Regions from separate parts of the Alteromonas sp. genome, predicted to be linked through region 1. Evidence: predicted binding sites of a transcription regulator. Region 1 holds the regulator's gene; each other region holds the start of a gene.
What was found. Region 1 encodes MetJ, which represses methionine synthesis genes. Its sites were predicted from a motif close to TAGACGTCTAGACGTCTA; they were not measured.

Region 1 (4,132 bases):
CGAATACCCTACTCCGGGCAAAATAAAGGTAGAACTGTCGACTCCGGCTGACAGCGTAGATGATTTAGCACTGGCCTACAGCCCCGGCGTGGCCGAGCCGGTACGTGAAATTGCCGAAGATCCGGATGCAGCATACCGCTATACCGCCAAAGGTAATATGGTTGCAGTAATCAGTAATGGTACGGCCATTCTCGGATTAGGTAATCTAGGTCCGCTGGCATCAAAACCAGTGATGGAGGGTAAAGCGTTACTGTTTAAGCGTTTTGCCGGACTGGATGCCATCGATATTGAAGTTAAACACCGGACTACTGAAGAATTCATCAACACGGTTGCCAATATCGCTGATACGTTCGGCGGTATTAATCTTGAAGATATCAAAGCGCCGGAATGTTTCGAAATCGAGCAGGAACTGATCAAACGCTGCAAGATTCCGGTATTCCATGACGATCAACACGGTACCGCCATTGTAACAGCGGCCGGTATGCTCAACGCGCTGGAAATTCAGGGCAAGAACATCGAAGACGCCAAAATTGTTTGTATGGGAGCCGGTGCTGCCGCCGTTGCCTGTATGGAGCTGCTGATCAAGTGCGGCGCCCAGCGTGAACGCATTTATATGCTCGATCGTAAAGGGGTGATTCATACCCGCCGTGACGATCTCACGGAACACAAAATGTTGTTCGCCAACAACACGGACAAACGTACCCTTGACGATGTTATGGATGGTGCGGATATTTTTGTCGGTGTTTCCGGCCCTGACGTACTGCCTCCAGAAACGCTGAAACTGATGGCACCAAACCCGGTGGTATTCGCCTGCTCAAACCCTGATCCGGAAATTAAACCGGAACTGGCCCATGAGGTACGCAGTGACTTGATCATGGCCACAGGCCGTTCAGATTACCCCAACCAGGTGAACAACGTACTGTGCTTCCCGTTCATTTTCCGTGGTGCGCTGGATGTGCGTGCTTCGACCATTAATGACGAAATGAAAGTTGCTGCGGTAGAAGCTTTACGTTCAGTATCGAAAGAGCCTGTGCCTGAAGAAGTATTGAAAGCCAGTAAATCAGCATCGCTGACATTTGGTAAAGATTACATCATTCCTAAACCAATGGATCCCCGTTTGCTTCACCGTATTGCCAGTGCCGTAGCACAGGCAGCGATTGACTCAGGCGTTGCCGGTGTTGAATCCTTACCGGCAAAATACACGGGTAACAAAGACTGATTGAAGCAGACTGACTTCATTTGTTACGGGCCGGTTACACTACCGGCCCGTTTTCGTTTATCTTCCCGCTTCCCCTAATCTGACGGACAAAGATTTCATGTGGTCAAAAGCACTTATCGGGCTCATCATCGGACGAATAGCTACCACGCTTATCGGCTCAACTATGGCAGTCAGCATCGGCTGGCATTTATATGAAGCCACCGGCGAGGCCTTTGACCTGGCACTGGTAGGCATTTTTCAGATTGTGCCGGTAATCAGTTTATTCCTCGTGGCGGGCTGGGCTGCAGACAACTTTTCCCGCAAAAGTATTCTGTTAATTTCTGCCGGATTACAGTTACTGGTGGTGCTGGCCGTCGCTTTGCTGATGAATCAGCCGGAACTGAATAAATGGGCGCTGTTTTGCTCGTTATCGGTATTAGGCGCAGGGCGGGCTTTCTTCGCACCGGCCATTCAGTCTGTGTTGCCGAATATCGTCAGCACGGATCATCTGGGGCGTGCGGTGGCTGCCATAAGCTCTATCTGGAATATCGCCTTAACCGTGGGGCCTTTCCTCGCGGGTGTGTTACTGGCAGCGCTCGACCGTCAGCTCTACTGGGTGCTCATCATTTTCGGCCTGTTTACACTGGGTGGCTTTTCTTTGTTGCCTGCTCTGAACATTCATTCAGAGCGCAAACTGGCGCTCAAAGACATATTCAGCGGTGTGGAATACCTGATGCACAACAACGTTGTCCGCGGAGCGCTGTTTACTGATCTTGTGGTTATACTTTGTGGCAGTGTCATGGCCATATTACCTGTGTTTGTGAAAGACGTCTTACATGAAGGTCCGGAAACACTGGGTTTATTGCGGGCCATGCCGGCTGTGGGTGCGACGCTTATCGGTCTGACAATGGTACGACGTAAACGGGCTATTGAACGCAACGGCCCGCTGCTGTTCTGGTCACTGATCCTTTTCAGCTTTTCTATTATCGGCTTTGCCTTTTCACAAAATCTTTATGTGGCTTGCTTCGCTTTGCTGATTTATGGCGGTTCAGACATGATAAGTGTGGTGATCAGAAGCTCAGTGGTACAAATTATGACACCGGACGCTCTACGTGGCCGGGTGAGTGCAGTGAACTCCCTGTTCATCGCGTCTTCCAACGAACTCGGAGATTTCAGAAGTGGTTCGGTGACGGCAGCTGTTGGTCCGGTAGCCTGCGCGGTTGCGGGCGGAGTAATGAGCCTGGGTATTGTGCTCCTGTTCCGTTCAACTTTCCGGCCCCTGTTCGAATTGCAAAAAATCGAGCCGCCCTCAGCCAGACAAGACTAAGCTTGCCCCTGATACAAAAAAGCCAGAGTGATTCGCTCTGGCTTTACTTTATTCTTCTTCGTTGTCGGCGGTGGGGTCGATCCCCATCTCTTCCATCATTTTCCTTGCAACGGCAGGAACACGGTTAGGGTTATCTTTGCGCAAATCGTCGTCGTCAGGCAGCGGCTGCCCGGTGAAAGCATGAAGGAATGCTTCGCACAGTAACTCTGAATTCGTCGCGTGACGCAGGTTATTAATTTGTCTGCGGGTTCGCTCGTCTGTGAGCACCTTAAGCACATTAATCGGAATAGAAACAGTGACTTTCTTTACTTGCTCACTCTTTTTTCCATGCTCTGCGTAAGGGTGTATATACTTACCATTCCATTCTGCCATGTGAAATCTCGGACTGCCTGTTATTTTACTTTATAAGCGGAAATTCTAAACAATGTAGCGAAAAGGTCAATTAAGCCGTGTAAACCTCTTGACGTCCAGACATATATTAATTAGTTTAGACGTCTAAACGTCCAAAGAATTGAGTGAGTCAACAAAATGGTTTCCTATGCACAAGGTATCGACGCCTTAAACCAGTCATTGTCCGAATTGCGTGACATTGATGTCTCTTTTGAATTTTTTCCGCCTAACTCGGAAAAGATGGAACAAACGCTGTGGAAATCTGTTGAACGCCTGGCGCCTCTTAAGCCTTCTTATATGTCTGTGACCTACGGTGCAAACAGTGGTGAGCGTGACCGTACCCATGATGTTGTTAAACGCATTCAACAACAAACCGGTGTACAGGCAGCCCCTCACCTGACCTGTGTGGACGCAAGCCGTGATGAACTCAAACAAATTGCTCAGGAATACTGGGATTCGGGTATTCGCCGCATTGTTGCTCTGCGTGGCGATTTACCGAAGGGCGTAGATAAAACCGAAATGTATGCTTCTGATCTGGTGGCACTGCTGAAAGACGTAGCAGACTTTGATATTTCCGTTGCTGCCTATCCGGAAAAACATCCGGAAGCACCGAATGCCCAGTTCGACCTGCTTAACCTGAAGCGTAAAGCGGAAGCCGGGGCTTCTGAAGCAATTACTCAGTTCTTTTTTGACACCAGTGTTTACCTGCGTTTCCGTGACCGTGCTGCTGCAGCCGGTATCGATTTGGATATCGTTCCCGGGATCCTGCCGGTGACGAATTATCAGACACTGATTAAGTTTGCCGGTTTCACCAATGTTCACGTACCGGGCTGGCTGCACAAGATGTACGAAGGGCTGGATGACGATGACCAGGCAACACGTAATCTGATTGGCGCAAACATCGCCATGGAGCAAGTAAAAGTGCTGGCGAAAGAAGGGGTGAAACACTTCCACTTCTACACCCTGAACCGCTGCGAACTCAGCTACGCCATCTGCCACATGCTGGGCGTTCGCGCCGGCTAACGAGAGGCGGACGTATTACGGTATCTCCGCTGGATGCGGAGGCTAGGGGAAAAACACGCCGGAACTCCATCCCTGGAGGCTCGACTGCAGCATCCTTGCTGCAGACGGTTTTTCCCCTAGCCTCCTCCTCCTTATCGCTACGATACCTGACTATTCTCGTCAATTCGCCACTGCGCCAGAGATTACAATCTGCT
Region 2 (4,132 bases), on a different contig from region 1:
AGACTTATTCACTGAAGACAAACAATTGCGGCAAACCGGCATTGATGCCGCCCTCACACTGCCTGTGAATAATGATACACTTTGCGACACCTTAAGTTTCTTCTTATTACCCGATGGAAAAAATCAGTAGCGCAGGATTAACACGTCAGGAATTACGTAAAGTACTGCGGTTACGCCGCAACAACCTGTCTGAAGAGACGCAGGCTCAGGCTGCCGTAAGCCTGAGCCGTGAGCTGACGGCACTGCCGGAATGGCAACAAGCCACGCATGTAGCGGCATACCTGGCAAACGACGGAGAAGTCAGCCTTTCGGACACCATTACCACCGCGGCAGCCCAGAATAAAATCGTCAGCCTGCCGGTACTGCATCCGTTTAACCGTCAGCATCTGCTATTTTTGCACTATCATGACAACACCATACTGGTGAATAACCGCTTCAATATTGCTGAGCCTCAGTTACGCTGCCCTGATGTGATACCTTTTTCCCGTCATGATTTAATTCTGATGCCGCTCACCGGTTTCGACGAAAAAGGAAACCGGCTGGGCATGGGTGGCGGATTTTACGATCGTACGCTGGCGCCCTATCGCAACGCAGCTTCCCGCCCCCTGCTTGCCGGTATCGCACATGATTGCCAGCAGGTTGACGCGCTGCCGGTTGAACCCTGGGATTTCCCCCTGGATCTCATCATCACGCCTTCCGGCGTAATACGGCCGGATAAGACTAATTGCCCTTAATTTCGTCTCCCATTCCTGCAGTTTTCAGTTAAACTTCTGCAAAACTTTGGAGAACCCCTATGGATCAGAACGCGAAGAAGAAAGCTGTAGCTGAAGCAGCCATAAAATATGTAGAGCCGGACACCATTGTTGGTGTGGGCACAGGCTCAACGGTCAATTTTTTTATTGATGCGCTGGCAGACATTAAACACAAGATTATTGGCGCAGTATCCAGCTCAGACGCATCAACAGAAAAACTTAAAGCCCACGGCATTGAAGTGTTTTCGCTGAATGAAGTAGACAGCCTTTCTGTTTATGTTGACGGCGCTGATGAAGTGACAGAACACAAACACATGATCAAAGGCGGCGGCGCAGCCCTGACGCGTGAAAAAATCGTCGCAGCGGTAGCGAAAACTTTCGTGTGCATTGTAGACGACACCAAACAGGTACCGGTACTGGGCAAATTTCCGCTCCCTGTTGAAGTCATTCCCATGGCGCGCTCTTACGTAGCCAGAGAGCTGGTAAAACTGGGTGGCGATCCGGTTTACCGTGAAGGCGTGGTGACTGACAACGGCAACGTGATACTGGATGTTCACAACCTGAACATCATTAATCCCCGTGAAATGGAAGATGCTATTAACAGTCTGGCCGGCGTAGTCACTAACGGTATTTTTGCCAACCGTGGCGCAGATATTGTACTGGTAGCAACCGGTTCGGGCGTAATTACGGTCAGCGACTAAACTTAATCACCCTGTCAGCAAGCCGGATATAAGGCTTGCTGAATGAAATAGCGCTTTTAACCAACAACGATATCTGTTATTTTGCCCATATAGACGTCCAGATGTCTTTTTGCAACCAACTATTCGAGATGTGAGGCAATGAGTAAAGTATCCCTACCCAAGGACAAGATCCGTATATTGCTACTGGAAGGCGTTCACCAAAGTGCCGTTGAAACCTTAAACAGTAACGGTTACACCAATGTTGAGTATCTGAAGACCTCCCTGTCAGAAGAAGATCTCATCGAAAAAGTGAAGGATGTTCACTTTATCGGAATCCGTTCACGTACTCAGATCACTGAGGCCGTGGTTCAGGCCGCTGAAAAGCTGGTTGCTGTAGGTTGCTTCTGTATCGGTACCAATCAGGTAGATTTGAAAGCCACTCAGTTTAAAGGCATTCCTGTATTCAACGCGCCATTTTCTAACACCCGTTCTGTTGCAGAACTGGTGCTGGGCCAGTTAATTCTTCTTCTTCGCGGCGTACCGTCCAAGAATGCCAAAGCCCATCGTGGTGAGTGGGAAAAGAGTGCTGTAGGCTCATACGAAGCCCGTGGTAAAACGCTGGGTATCATTGGCTACGGCCACATTGGAACACAGCTGAGCATTCTTGCTGAGCACCTGGGCATGCGCGTTCAGTTCTACGATATTGAAGACAAGCTGGTACTGGGTAACTCTGTGCAGGTGAAATCGCTGGATACCCTTCTGGCGACATCTGACGTCGTTTCTCTGCATGTTCCTGAAACCCTGTCTACTAAAGACATGATTGGTAAAGCAGAACTGTCGAAAATGAAAAAAGGCGCCATTCTTATCAATGCGTCCCGTGGTACTGTTGTTGATATCGATGCACTGGTTGAAGCTATGGAAAGCGAACACCTTGCCGGTGCCGCTATCGATGTATTCCCGGTTGAGCCGAAATCGAATACTGAAGAATTCGAATCACCGCTGCGTCAGTTTGATAATGTGATCCTTACCCCCCACGTGGGCGGCAGCACACAGGAAGCGCAGGAAAATATCGGTATTGAAGTAGCCGGTAAACTGGCGAAATACTCAGACAACGGTTCAACGCTGTCTGCAGTGAACTTCCCTGAAGTATCCTTACCGGATCACCCCGGCCGTTCACGCTTACTGCACATCCACGAAAACCGTCCGGGTGTACTGAACCAGATTAACCAGACATTCGCAGAAAAAGGTATCAACATTGAAGCTCAGTATCTGCAAACCGTTGCAGATATCGGTTACGTAGTTGTTGATGTGGAAGCAAACAAAGCCGATGAAGGTCTGGCCCAGCTTCAAAACATCAAAGGCACAATTAAAACCCGCCTTCTGCACTGATCCCTTCGAAAGGATTATGTTCAAAATCAAATCCGGTGTCTCTGTACACCGGATTTTTTTATCTCTTCTGGTCACGCCTTCCGCAGTTAAATCCTGCTCTGTTTGATCTCAGCTTTGTGCTGCCGTGTATCTTTTCTGTGACACATAAATTTAACACCTGCTACGTTGGGCCATGACGGCGCACGTATTTAACCTCAGGGCTTTTAAGCATGATGAGAAGAAACGCACTGTGCATGACGTTAGGGATAACCGCTTTGTGTGGTCCCGTCACTGCAGAAGAAGATAACTTTAACCTTGGCGGTCATGTGAGAGTCAATTACGGTCACCGTGACTGGCAGGCGCCGGCAATACGGGACGGACTGGAATTTGAGTCAATCAAACTCACCGTCGACGGAAAATTCGATGACTTTTCCTACAAAGCTGATTACCGTTGGTATGAAAATACTGATTTCGATACGGTCCGCTATGCAGATCTGACCTGGCATTACGACGAATACCTGGATGTCACCGGCGGTATCACTAAAGTCCCCTTCGGATTGTTACCTTTCGCTTCAAACAGCTTCTGGTTCTCCGCCAATTACTATATTGGTTTTGAAGATGATTATGATGCAGGGGTTGTTGCCCGTTATGAACGGGGTCCGTTTACGGTTCACGCCGGCTATTTTCTGAATGATGAATACAATAATGCCGCCCGCTTTGGCCGCTACTCCTTTGACGTCGCTGATGACGGCGAATACCGTAATCAGGAAGATGGCCAGTACAACTTGCGGGTAAATTACGAAGCCAGACTACTTCCCCGCTCCACCACCGACATCGGCGTATCATTTCAGCAGGGTGACATATTTAATTTTGATACACAGGATAGCGGAGACATGACCGCTTATGCTGTACACCTGCGCCATAACCAGAAACCCTGGAAAGTAGAGCTGCAGTATCTGGATTACCGCTACGATCTGGCTGCCCCGGAAGGACAACTTCAGGACCGGCTGGCCCTGTCTTCGTTTGAAGCGCCATTCCTGATGGCCAGTGAAGGTCAGTCGTATATGGCTAACCTGGCTTACAGCTTCCCTTTCACTGTCGCTTCTTTAGAGGATATTACCTGCTACAGTGAATATTCCCGCGTGGAAGGAGGCTCTGAAGCCGGCAGCGACAGTACCCAGTGGGTAAACGGATGCAGCTTCGGCTGGTCTAAATTATTCGTATATGTCGACAGTATTCAGGGCAAAAACATGTGGTTTTCCGGCGGGTCCGGCATGGGGTTAAACTTCAACGATGATCCGCAATCCACACACCGCCTGAACATCAGCCTGG
Region 3 (4,132 bases), on a different contig from region 1:
GCGTAAATGCTTCTGCATACTCAGCAAAGCGGGTTTTGCGTTCCCAGTCGATATCACTGGTATCATCGAACCAGCCGGACTCTTTGAAATCCTGCCCCTGAAACAGCATAGGAATACCCGCGGTTGTGAGGGTAAGGACGCCGGCTAAAATGCCTTTCTGACGGGCAAAGTAGTTGTCATCCACACCGCCCGGCGCTACTTCCTCAACCAGTCTGGCCTGACCGTTAGCGACTTCATCATGGGATTCGCTATAGACCACTCTGGCAAACGGGTTTCCGCTGACCACTCTGGTAATCGCGTTAACCACCGTGCTCAAATCGACATAACTGTCTTCTGTTTTTGTCAGCGTATCGCGGACAGGATGAACGAAACCTGCTGCCCACTGTGCTGTATAGCCGCAACCGCCTTTGTCTAAAGGATCGGTAATGTACTCATGACTGTGAAGATCTTCAGCAATGGTCATTTTACCCGGGCAGGACGTCTGAATACGGTGATTGATGGTTTTAATCAGATCGTAGGCTTCCGGGATATCGTCATCGCCGGTATCGGCACCGGAAACACTGCGCATATAAGGCACCATATCCATCCGCAATCCGTCAGCTTTGAATTCGTTCAGCCACATCAGTGCATTGTCGGTGAGATAGTCCCGCACCTCCTGACGGCCATAGTCTGGTCGTGTATCTCCCCATGGCGTGGCGCTGCGGTAATCATTGTAGAAATAAATGCCGCCTTTATCGTTCTCGTGCCAGCCGTCAAACTGCCAGATATCCAGGTCGCTCGGGCCTAAATGGTTGTAAACCACATCAAGGATCACACCGATCCCCATGCCGTGAGCTGAATCGATAAAGGCTTTCAGTCCGTCAGGACCACCGTAGGCTTCTTCTACTGCAAAGGGATAGGCAGGGTTATAGCCCCAGCTTATATCCCCGGCGAATTCATTCACAGGCATGAGTTCAACCATCGTCACGCCCAGCGCTTTCAACTCAGGCAGCTTTTCTATGGCCGATGCAAATGTGCCGTGGCCATCTTCGGGTTTATTAAACGTGCCAATATGCATTTCATAAATGACGCGCTCATGAAGGGGGGCGGATTTAAATTGTGTGTGTTGCCACTGATATTCATCATCGTAAATAACACTGTTTCCCACACTGTTTGTGACCTTTCGGGCACGGGGATCGTTTTTTAATAACAGCTCATCCTGCAAGGTGGTAATAGCAAACTTGTATTCATCACCGTTTTTCGCGTTGTCGGCAAAACCAACCCAGATTCCGCCTTCACGGGATTCCAGAGGATTTGCAGTCTCATCCCATTCATTAAATGTTCCGGTTACACATACAGATTTGGCGTTCGGCGCCCACACTGCAAACTGATAACCTGACTCTGCCTGGCTGACGCCTAAAACTCCGTTAAACGCTGACATAAGGACTTTCTCCGGGAAAAATAAAATCTGATAGGCATGTGTAAGCTGAGATAGCAAAGACAGTGCCGCAACGCGCCGGACGTTGTACCGGAGAGTACGGCCCTTTTTTATGCACTAATGATATGAAAAATATAAAGTTATTCCCGCGCAGAATTCCATTGCCCTGGCCTGAACGGGGTGCCCATTGGGCTCCGGAAGAAAAAATTACGGAATGCTCCGGCAAAATGTACGCAATGAAATTCCCGTTTTTCCTGTCAAAATATGATGAATCGCAATATGAAAAGGCAGAAAAAGGCTCTCTTTAGGAGTAAATTGTCTGTTCTGACGGTGTTTTACGCAGAAAAAGCAAAATCGCGGTTGACAGATAGACGTCTATACGGCAAATTGTCCGTATGAAAACAATGATTAGCACCACCGGCACGATGATTATTACCACCTCTTTGAGGGCGGTCGCTGGCTAGTGCGCAACATTGCAACCAGACATCGAAAGCCCGCCCTCACCAGGAGCGGGTTTTTTTTTACGCAATTGAGCGTTGATGTAGCAAAATAAAACCGAAAGGAGCATTACATGAAAGTCTTAAAGTTTGGTGGATCTTCTCTGGCCGACGCACCCCGATACCTGCGTGTGACCGGGATTTGTATGACCACCCACCAAACCGATGGCGCAGCAGTAGTGCTTTCTGCGCCAAAGGGCGTGACCAACGCGCTTTCTTCTCTTTGTGAACAGGCTGCCGCAGGGGATGACTTCCAGCCTCTGTTCGAAAAGTTGGAGCAAACTGTTCAGGGTATTGCTGACGAATTAAACACCACCTTAGATAACTTCGCCCACGACCACGTTTCTTCATTTATCTCAGAGCGCTTGTCTGCGCTTAAGCAACAACTGGAAGGCATTAAGTTGCTTGGTTGTGCTCCGGATTCTGTGGCTGCCGGCATCTTAAGTATCGGCGAATACATCAGTGTGACGCTGTTCAGTGCGATTTTGCAGAGTAAAGGTGTGGTTAACAGTATCATCGACCCGGTCGAATACGTGCTGGCACACGGCGAATATCTCGACAGCATTGCTGATGTGGCAATGAGTAAAGCTCGTTTCAGTGACGTAAAGAACGACGGTTCAGTACTACTGGTTATGCCCGGCTTTGTTGCAGTTAATGAAGAGGGTGAAAAAGTCACGCTCGGCCGTAACGGTTCTGATTACTCTGCTGCCATCCTTGCGGCCTGTATCGACGCAGACTGCTGTGAAATCTGGACGGATGTAGACGGTGTTTATAACGCTGACCCGAATCAGGTTGAAGGGGCAGTATTACTTGATAAGCTGACTTATCAGGAAGCCATGGAGCTGTCTTACTTCGGTGCCAAAGTACTGCACCCGAAAACCATAGGTCCTATCGCTCAGCATCACATTCCCTGCCTGATCAAAAACACCCTGAATCCTTCTGCGCCCGGCACGCTAATCAGTAACGAAGCCAGCGAGAAATGGACGTCAGTGAAAGGTATTTCGCAGCTCGATAACATCACGATGTTTAATGTTGCCGGACCTGGCCTCAAAGGCATGGTAGGCATGGCAAGCCGTGTATTTGAGGTGATGAGTAATGCCAATATCTCCATCAGCCTGATCACCCAGTCCAGCTCGGAATACAGCATCAGCTTCTGTATACAGGAAAAAGATGCGGCCCGTGCACAGCAACTGCTGGAAGATGCCTTTGCTCTGGAACTGCAAAACCAGTTGCTTGATCAAATTGAAGTGCGTCACGACTTAGCCATTGTTACTCTGGTCGGTGATGGAATGCGTCACACAAAAGGCCTGGCAGCCCGGTTCTTTGCTGCACTGGCGCAAGCCCGTGTGAACAACGTAGCCATTGCTCAGGGATCTTCAGAGCGTTCCATCTCTACGGTTATCGAAGCGAAAAAGGCGAAGAAGGCGGTACGGGTTATTCACCAGAACTTCTTCTCCGATCGCCACACCATTGACGTATTCCTGGTTGGCTGCGGTAACGTAGGTACAGAATTGCTGGGTCAGATTGCCCGTCAGCAACCTGCACTGTTAAAGCGCAATATTCAGTTACGTGTATATGGTATTGCCAACAGCCGCAAACTGCTGCTTAACGCGCAGGGCATTGATGTGTCAGGCGACTGGCAGTCTGCACTGGCAGCTTCTGAGGAGTCGTTAAGTGTTGAGCGTTTACACCAGTTTGTTAACAGCAACAGTCTGGTAAATCCGGTGATTGTTGATTGTACCAGTCACGAAGCGGTAGCTTCACAGTACGTGGATATGATGGAGCAGGGCTTCCACGTAGTGACACCTAACAAAAAAGCCAACACCGACACCATGGCGTATTACCGTCAGCTGCGCAGAACCGCGCAGAATACAAATCGCCAGTATTTATATGAAACTACCGTCGGTGCGGGCTTGCCGGTTATCGATAACCTGCAGAAATTGTTTGCTGCCGGCGACGTGCTGCATCAGTTTGAAGGCATTTTATCCGGTAGCTTATCCTATGTATTCGGTAAGCTTGAAGAAGGTATGAGCTTGTCACAGGCTACCAGTGCAGCAAAAGTAAATGGCTATACCGAGCCGGATCCACGTGATGACTTAAGCGGCATGGACGTGGCCCGTAAACTGCTGATCATGGCACGTGAAGCCGGCCTGGTGCTTGAACTGTCTGATATTCAGATTGAATCTGTGTTACCGGAAGGTTTTGCAGAAGGTGCATC

Region 2: a site for MetJ is predicted at 1,544-1,561, ahead of serA (phosphoglycerate dehydrogenase). Genes of this name have one in related genera too.
Region 3: a site for MetJ is predicted at 1,786-1,803, ahead of thrA (bifunctional aspartate kinase/homoserine dehydrogenase I). Genes of this name have one in related genera too.

What each region holds. Positions count from the first base shown of each region.
Region 1 is NZ_CFHOXV010000041.1:4,845-8,976, reverse strand. It holds gene AC4PME_RS17240 (malic enzyme-like NAD(P)-binding protein) at 1-1,219, shown strand, start outside; gene AC4PME_RS17235 (MFS transporter) at 1,317-2,525, shown strand; gene metJ (met regulon transcriptional regulator MetJ) at 2,574-2,897, opposite strand; gene metF (methylenetetrahydrofolate reductase) at 3,054-3,938, shown strand.
Region 2 is NZ_CFHOXV010000003.1:199,599-203,730, forward strand. It holds gene AC4PME_RS03995 (hypothetical protein) at 1-130, shown strand, start outside; gene AC4PME_RS04000 (5-formyltetrahydrofolate cyclo-ligase) at 114-734, shown strand; gene rpiA (ribose-5-phosphate isomerase RpiA) at 794-1,453, shown strand; gene serA (phosphoglycerate dehydrogenase) at 1,592-2,821, shown strand; gene AC4PME_RS04015 (hypothetical protein) at 3,031-4,132, shown strand, end outside.
Region 3 is NZ_CFHOXV010000001.1:68,973-73,104, reverse strand. It holds gene AC4PME_RS00325 (alpha-amylase family glycosyl hydrolase) at 1-1,420, opposite strand, end outside; gene thrA (bifunctional aspartate kinase/homoserine dehydrogenase I) at 1,989-4,132, shown strand, end outside.